One region of the Paraburkholderia sp. BGA-UO-ETr-F21 genome, then DNA from elsewhere that is predicted to be linked to it. Evidence: riboswitches for the same ligand, from Rfam matches in the RefSeq annotation. Region 1 holds a riboswitch; each other region holds the start of a gene.
The links. Region 1 has a riboswitch for cobalamin ahead of AC57B1_RS12950 (TonB-dependent receptor domain-containing protein). Riboswitches for the same ligand answer to the same signal wherever they lie in the genome.
Positions count from the first base shown of each region.

Region 1 (2,260 bases):
CAGACAGAGTGACGCGCACACCCGTGCTACAAATTTCCGCAACCGTGCACATGGCATTGGTTCAAGGAATATATGACCTTGGCGAACCAGGCAGGGAAGCTAAACCGATAAAGCTAAATCACGAAAACGACCGATTGAACTCAAACGTTTGCAGAATCTTGGACGCCTTGTCCTCACACACTCCGTTTGAATCCGCCGCCGATCTCAGGACCGGCCGCACGATAACACACGTTACTTACTGCATGCTGTACTGCTGAATCACAGTACCTAGTTGTTCGTTCATTTGATGCATTGTACGCCGGATTTCCTCAGCGGGAAATGCTTCTCCGTGTCTCACGCTCGATTGCAGCCGAAGCAGTTCCGATGCCAGCGACAGCGCAGCCATGACAGCAATGCGATCCGTGCCGCGCACGTTGCTGTTGTTACGGATCTTCGACATTTCGGCGTCGACGCGTGCGACCGCTTCAAGCAGCGCGCCTTCCGTTTCCGGCGAGCAGGCGAGGCGATAGGGCACGCCGAGAATCGATACTTCGATCTGCTTGGTGGTCATGCATTTTCTCCGTGGCGGGTCTCGTCGCTCTGCGCTTCGACTTCGTGCGGGGCGGGCTCGAGCAGATCGAGCTGGCTGTCGGGCTCGCTGTTTGCGCGGGCACGCGGCAGCTTTTCGAGGATCGCATTCAGGCGCACCTGGGCGTCGTCGATCTTTGCCGACAGCGCGTCGCGTTCCGCCTGCAGCGCATTGCGTTCCTCGCGCAGCATTGCAAGTTCCGTGCGCGTGGCTTCGACGTCGGCGCGCGATTGGGCGAGCTGCTCTTCGAGCGCGAGTCGCGCTTCATTGTGGCGTTGGCTGATCGCGATCAGCTTGCCGATATTCTGTGAAAGTGTTTCGAGTTCGGTGAGCATGTGCTGCGTCCTCTAAAGACATCGCATTTTAGCGCGGAATGTCGCAGGTTCCGACAATTGTCTCGTTTCGAGACGTAACAACATTGCTTTGTGCAGGCTTTTATCGACCATATGATGAAAAAGTACTCGTGCGTCGGACAATAGCCTGCACTTAACAGAACGGTAGTCTGCGGTCCCACTCATTCTTGACGGACCCCGAGGCCGCTCCTAAACTGGCCGCACTCTGGTGCCCGCGTGCGCTTTTCAACGGCGCGCGCAGTTAAACGGGAAGCAGGGGGCGCGGTTCGCCAGAACGCGCCAACCTGCGCTGCCCCCGCAACGGTAAGCGACCGCATTCGTCATGCAAGTCGATCCTGATCGCGTGTTGGAAGTTCAACTCGCGAGTGTGCCACTGCGCGTCACGCGTGGGAAGGCGGGATCGATATGTCGTCAGCCCGGATACCGGCCAGAGGGAGAGGCACGTCACGCGCGAAAATGTTAAATACGCGGGCGCCTCGTTACGCATCGGCCTGCGGGGAAGCAGGCCGCGCACGCTACCCACAGGACTTTCACCCCATGCTGTCCCCCATCGCTCGTGCGGCGCTGCTTGCCTTCGCGGGCCTGCCGATCGTTGCGCACGCGCAAGCTGCCCCTTCATCTTCTGCGTCGGCGGTGGATGCGTCGCCTGCAGTGTTGTCGCCCATCGTGGTGACCGCCGAGCGCGGGCCGCAGGCACTCGCCGATGCGATCCCGCAGACCGCGCTGTTCGACCAGCAGGATCTCGCCGACACCACCGCGACCGATTTGCCTGGCCTGCTGCAACTCGCGCCAGGCGCGCAAATCTCGCGTACAGGTGGCCCCGGTTCGACGACGAGCCTCTTCCTGCGCGGAGCCTCGTCGACGCAATCGCTGCTGCTGATCGACGGCGTGCGCGTCGATTCGGTGAGCCTGGGTTCCGCGCAACTCGCGCAGATTCCGCTCGACCAGGTCGATCACGTCGAGGTGGTGAACGGCAACGTGTCGGCGTTGTACGGTTCCGGCGCGATCGGCGGCGTGGTGCAGGTGTTCACGAAAGATGGCGGCGACCATCCGCCGCGTTTCAATTTTTCGCTCGGCTACGGCAGCTATCACACGCAGACGCAGCAGGCGGGCGTGAACGGCGCATTGGATAAAGACGGCAAGACGACCTTCAGCATTTCGCTCGCGCGCTCGAAGGACGACGGCTTTTCATCGCTCAATCCGCGTGAGGCGCCCGGCGCCAATCCGAATGCGAACGGCTATCTGAACGAGAGCATCTCGGCCTCGTTGCGCCACAAGTTCAACGACAAATGGGATGCCGGCGCGAGCTACTTCCAGTCGAACGGCAACAACAGCTACG
Region 1 is NZ_JCAQOY010000017.1:109,452-111,711, forward strand. It holds RNA gene ssrS (6S RNA) at 1-100, opposite strand, end outside; gene AC57B1_RS12940 (cell division protein ZapA) at 236-550, opposite strand; gene AC57B1_RS12945 (ATPase) at 547-903, opposite strand; cobalamin riboswitch at 1,111-1,367, shown strand; gene AC57B1_RS12950 (TonB-dependent receptor domain-containing protein) at 1,459-2,260, shown strand, end outside.

Region 2 (2,260 bases), on a different contig from region 1:
GCAAACGCGGCGCGCCCTCGGTGGCACGGCAGTCGAGTGCGATCAGATTCAGCGCGGCCACCTCACCCGCCGGCCATTGATCCGCACGGCCGTCGATGCGCCGCTCCAACTCGCCGCCCAGGTGTTCCAGCACGCTCATACGGGTCGCACCGAAACCGCGCGCGTTGAGCAACTCCGCGAGCGCGGCGGGCGTGCGACCGTCCGCGCTCAGCACGAACACGCGCGCGCCGTCGTGCAGATGCGCGTTCAACGTCGCCAACGGCCGGCCCACCAGCGACACCGTCGCGACGTCCTGCAACGGCCAGCCGAGGCGCGCAGCGGCCAGCGACAACGATGACGGCGCGGGCAGCACGCGCAACTCTCCTGCCGGCAACTGTCGCGCGAGCGTCGCGCCCACGCCGAACAGCATCGGATCGCCGCTCGCCAGCACGCACACTGCGCCGCCACGCTCAGCCAGCAAAGGCGCGAGATCGAACGGACGCGGCCACGCGGCACGGCGCGCGGCGAGCCGCGCGGGCAGCATCGCCAGATGACGTTCGCCGCCGTAGACCACCGACGCTTCCAGCAAAGCACGCCGCGCGGGCCTTCCCAAACCGGCGAAACCGTCGTCGCCTATGCCCACCACCGTCAGCCACGCCGGCATGCACCCATCCTCATTCTGTGTCTTCAAATAGTCCGCTGTACCGCGCCGATCAAAGCGCCCAGCCTCGTTGTGCTGTTCGAAAAAAGGCATAATACAGCCGCCGGTGCCCTTCGGGGCCGAAGAGGGAACACAGTGCCACTGTGGCTGCCCCCGCAACTGTATGCAGCGAGTCCGCCTGCGCTCCACGCCACTGGCTCTACCGGGAAGGCAGCGGCGGCCCATGACCTGCCAGCCAGGAGACCTGCCGGCGAGACTGTTCGTGCCAGCCAACATCGGGCGGGGTGTACCGATGCCGCAGCCATGCCGCTTCACGGCATGCTCGGGCCGTCGCGCGACGCTAAACCGGTGTCCGTCTTGAATCATGCTTCGCCTTCCACCATTGTCTCCGACGCGGCCGCGACGCCGCGGCCCTCGGCGTGTCCGGGGCTGCTGCGCATCGTGGCCGCCCGCGACGGCGGGCTTTGCCGCATCAAACTGCCTGGCGGCGAGTTGAGCGCGGCGCAGGCGCGCGCGCTCGCGGATGCCTGCGCACGTCACGCTGCCGGGGCAATCGAGCTGACCAATCGGGCAAATCTGCAGGTGCGTGGGGTCAAGCCGGGTGACGAAGCGGCGTTGATTGCGGCGCTCGTGGCTGCCGGGCTCGGGCCGAGGCCGTCGAGCGGCGCGGCGAAGGCACCGGACACAGCAGCGGCAATCGCCGCCGACGACGTGCGCAACGTGATGATCAGCCCCGCTGCCGGACGCGATCCGTCAGCCCTGTTCGACACGCGCCCGCTGTGCGCCGATTTGCTTTCGATGCTGCAAAGCGAAACCCGTTTCGCGGCGCTGTCGCCGAAATTCGCGCTGCTGCTGGACGGCGGTGAACGGCTCGCGAGAGTGGATCATCCGCACGATGTCTGGCTGGCGGCGTCGCAGGAGTCTGACGGCGTGCGATTCGTATTCGGGCTGGCGGGTTGTCCGCCCGCGAGTGCGTGCGCGGGCTCGCCAACGCAGCACGACGATACCGGTTCGCCGGATCTTGCTGCAAAACCCGGTGCGCACAGCACGGCTGCACTGGCCGCGGTTCTGCCTTCACAGGTCCCCGCTCTGGTGCGCGCGCTGCTGCTCACCTTCCTCGAGCTCGCCCCCGCCGACGCCACGCGCATGCGTCACCTGCTAGCCGGCCATTGCGCCGACGCGCTCTTGCATCACGCTCAACGGTACGTCCATTTTCCGCTGACGCGAGACGCGTCGCTGGCCCACTGGCGTCGAGCCGCGCCCGCCGATGCGAGCCTGCGCCTCGGCGTCCACCCTCAACGGGGGCCCGGAGCCTCGCACGTAGGCGGCCAGCCAACGCTCGGACGCCTCGACGCCGGCACCCTGCGCGCCCTCGCCGCGCTGTCCCAGCAGCACGGTAACGGCACACTGCGTTTCACACCCTGGCAAAGCGTGCTGCTGCCCGACATCGCAACGCACGCGGTTCCCGCTGTGCTATCCGGCTTGACCACGCTCGGCCTCGCCACCGATCCCGCGCAAGCCATCACGCGCCTGATTGCCTGCGCCGGATCGAGCGGCTGTGCGAAGAGCCTCGCCGACACCAAGGCCGACGCGCTGCGCCTCGCCGCCCGCCTGCCTGAC
Region 2 is NZ_JCAQOY010000036.1:103,749-106,008, forward strand. It holds gene cbiE (precorrin-6y C5,15-methyltransferase (decarboxylating) subunit CbiE) at 1-643, opposite strand, end outside; cobalamin riboswitch at 728-906, shown strand; gene cobG (precorrin-3B synthase) at 959-2,260, shown strand, end outside.
Region 2: another riboswitch for cobalamin. It lies ahead of cobG (precorrin-3B synthase); the one in region 1 lies ahead of AC57B1_RS12950 (TonB-dependent receptor domain-containing protein).

Region 3 (2,260 bases), on a different contig from region 1:
GCGCCACCACCTGCTCGATACCGTAAGGCCAATACGCTTCGCCGCCGAGGTGATCGACCACCACCACACGCGCGTGCTGCAAGACGTCTTCGACGTAGAAATCGACCGAGGCCGGTTGCCGCAAATACGTGACGTTTGCGAGCCGCACGCTTGGGAAACCTTCACCCATGCGCGCAATCACGCTCGCGAGCAACGACAGCGTGGTATCGGCGGAGCTGAGCACGACGATGTCGGCGGGCTGCTGATCGATACGGATCACGCCTTGTGTATCGTCGACGAAACCGCCCGGCGTGGTGCGCAGCAGATGCATGAGCGCTTACGCCTGTTGCGTTTCGACGCTCGACGGCACGCCTAGCGCCTCGTCGAACGCACGCTGCAACGAGGCCTGATCGAGATCCTCGCCAATCAGCACGAAGCGGCTCGGGCCGCTTTCGCCGGCCTGCCAGCGTCGATCGAAATAGCTGTCGAAGCGGCGGCCCACGCCCTGAATCACGAGGCGCATCGCCGCGCCCGGCAGCGCCGCGAACCCTTTGACGCGGTAGATCGTATTCGTTTCGACGAGCCCTTGCAGCGCAGCGATCACTGCTTCGCGCGAGAGCGCATTCGCCTGCACGACCACCGAATCGAATTCGTCGTGATGGTGGTCGGCGTCTTCGGCGGAACCGTGGTGATCGTGGCGCAGGTGGATCGTCTCTTCCGAGGCGGCTTCGAGCCCCAGTAACGTATGCAGATCGAGCCGGCCCATCTGCGCGCGCACGATCTTCACTTGCAGCGGAATCTCTTCGCGAATCACCAGCTCGACCGCGTTTTGCTGCGCGTCGTCGAGCAAATCGGTCTTGTTCAGAATCACCAGATCGGCGGCGGACAACTGATCTTCGAACAGTTCGTGCAACGGCGATTCGTGGTCGAGATTCGGATCGGCCTTGCGTTGTGCATCCACGGCGACGGGGTTGTCGGCGAACTGACCGCTCGCCGCAGCCGGGCCGTCCACCACGGTGACCACGGCATCCACGGTAAAGCTGTTCTTGATCTGCGGCCAGTTGAAAGCCTGCACCAGCGGCTTGGGCAACGCGAGCCCCGACGTCTCGATCAGCACGTGATCGATCTGATCGCGGCGCTCGACGAGTTTTTCCATCACAGGAAAGAACTCTTCCTGCACGGTGCAGCACAGGCACCCGTTGGCGAGTTCATACAATTGGCCTTCGGTTTCGACGCCGTTTTCATCGCAACCGATTCCGCAACCCTTGAGAATTTCCCCGTCGATACCGAGTTCGCCGAACTCGTTGACGATCACCGCGATGCGCTTGCCGCCCGCATGCTGAAGAATGTGCCGCAGCAGCGTGGTCTTGCCGCTGCCGAGAAAGCCCGTGACGATGGTGACGGGGATCTTGCGCATTTGAGTTTGCATCGTGAGGTCCATCCGTAGGAGTTGCACGTGCACGCCGGCGTGTTTTTGTGTGTCTGTCTGCGCGTCTGCGTGCATCGGCCGGGTAGCCGGGTAAGCGGCGCGTAAGCCCAGCGAGCCAGAACGACAACACAACACGGGGACGAACGACGGGTTGCCGCGACAACAGAAAAACAGGAAGCGGGAATGAGATCATGAACGCACCGCCGCATCCCCGCGGCGTTCGCCCTTCGTATTCTGGCCGGTATCCGGGCTGGCGAAAGCGCCGCTTCCCCTTCCCGGGCGAGTGATTTCTCGCCCAGTGGTGATATGCCGACGCGGCCTTGCGCGTGGACATCGAAGCCGGCTCCGTGGCGCTAAGGAACTTACCGTAGCATCACATTTCGCTTACCGTTGCGGGGGCAGCACAGGTTGACCCGATCCATGGCAGGCGGGCACCCTGTTTCCCGTTTAACTGCATGCGCACGAGCGCGCACACGAGCACCAAAGTGCGTGCGAGTGTAGGCCCGCGGCCCGGTGCCGTCAAGGAAACGCAAGCCGCAAGCGCTTATCGGGCGGGACGCCATGTGCTATCGTATGCGCGCGTTTGGTGCCCGCACATGCATTCGCGTGTGCAGTTAAACGGGAAACAGGCCGCGCTTTATGCGCTCAACCTGTGCTGTCCCCGCAACGGTAAGCGACCTGCGGCGCGATGTCTTTCAGCTCGCGCCGCGCATGCGTTTTTTCGATGCCACTGTCCATGACATTCCAACGAATGCGGACGGGAAGGCAAAGCGCATGAGGCCGCCAGCCCGGATACCGGCCAGACGCGGAGGCGGCGAACCTCAGGGCAACATCACGCCGCCGGCCGCCGGA
Region 3 is NZ_JCAQOY010000001.1:83,608-85,867, reverse strand. It holds gene cobN (cobaltochelatase subunit CobN) at 1-310, opposite strand, end outside; gene cobW (cobalamin biosynthesis protein CobW) at 317-1,408, opposite strand; cobalamin riboswitch at 1,628-1,908, opposite strand; cobalamin riboswitch at 1,976-2,226, shown strand.
Region 3: another riboswitch for cobalamin. It lies ahead of cobW (cobalamin biosynthesis protein CobW); the one in region 1 lies ahead of AC57B1_RS12950 (TonB-dependent receptor domain-containing protein).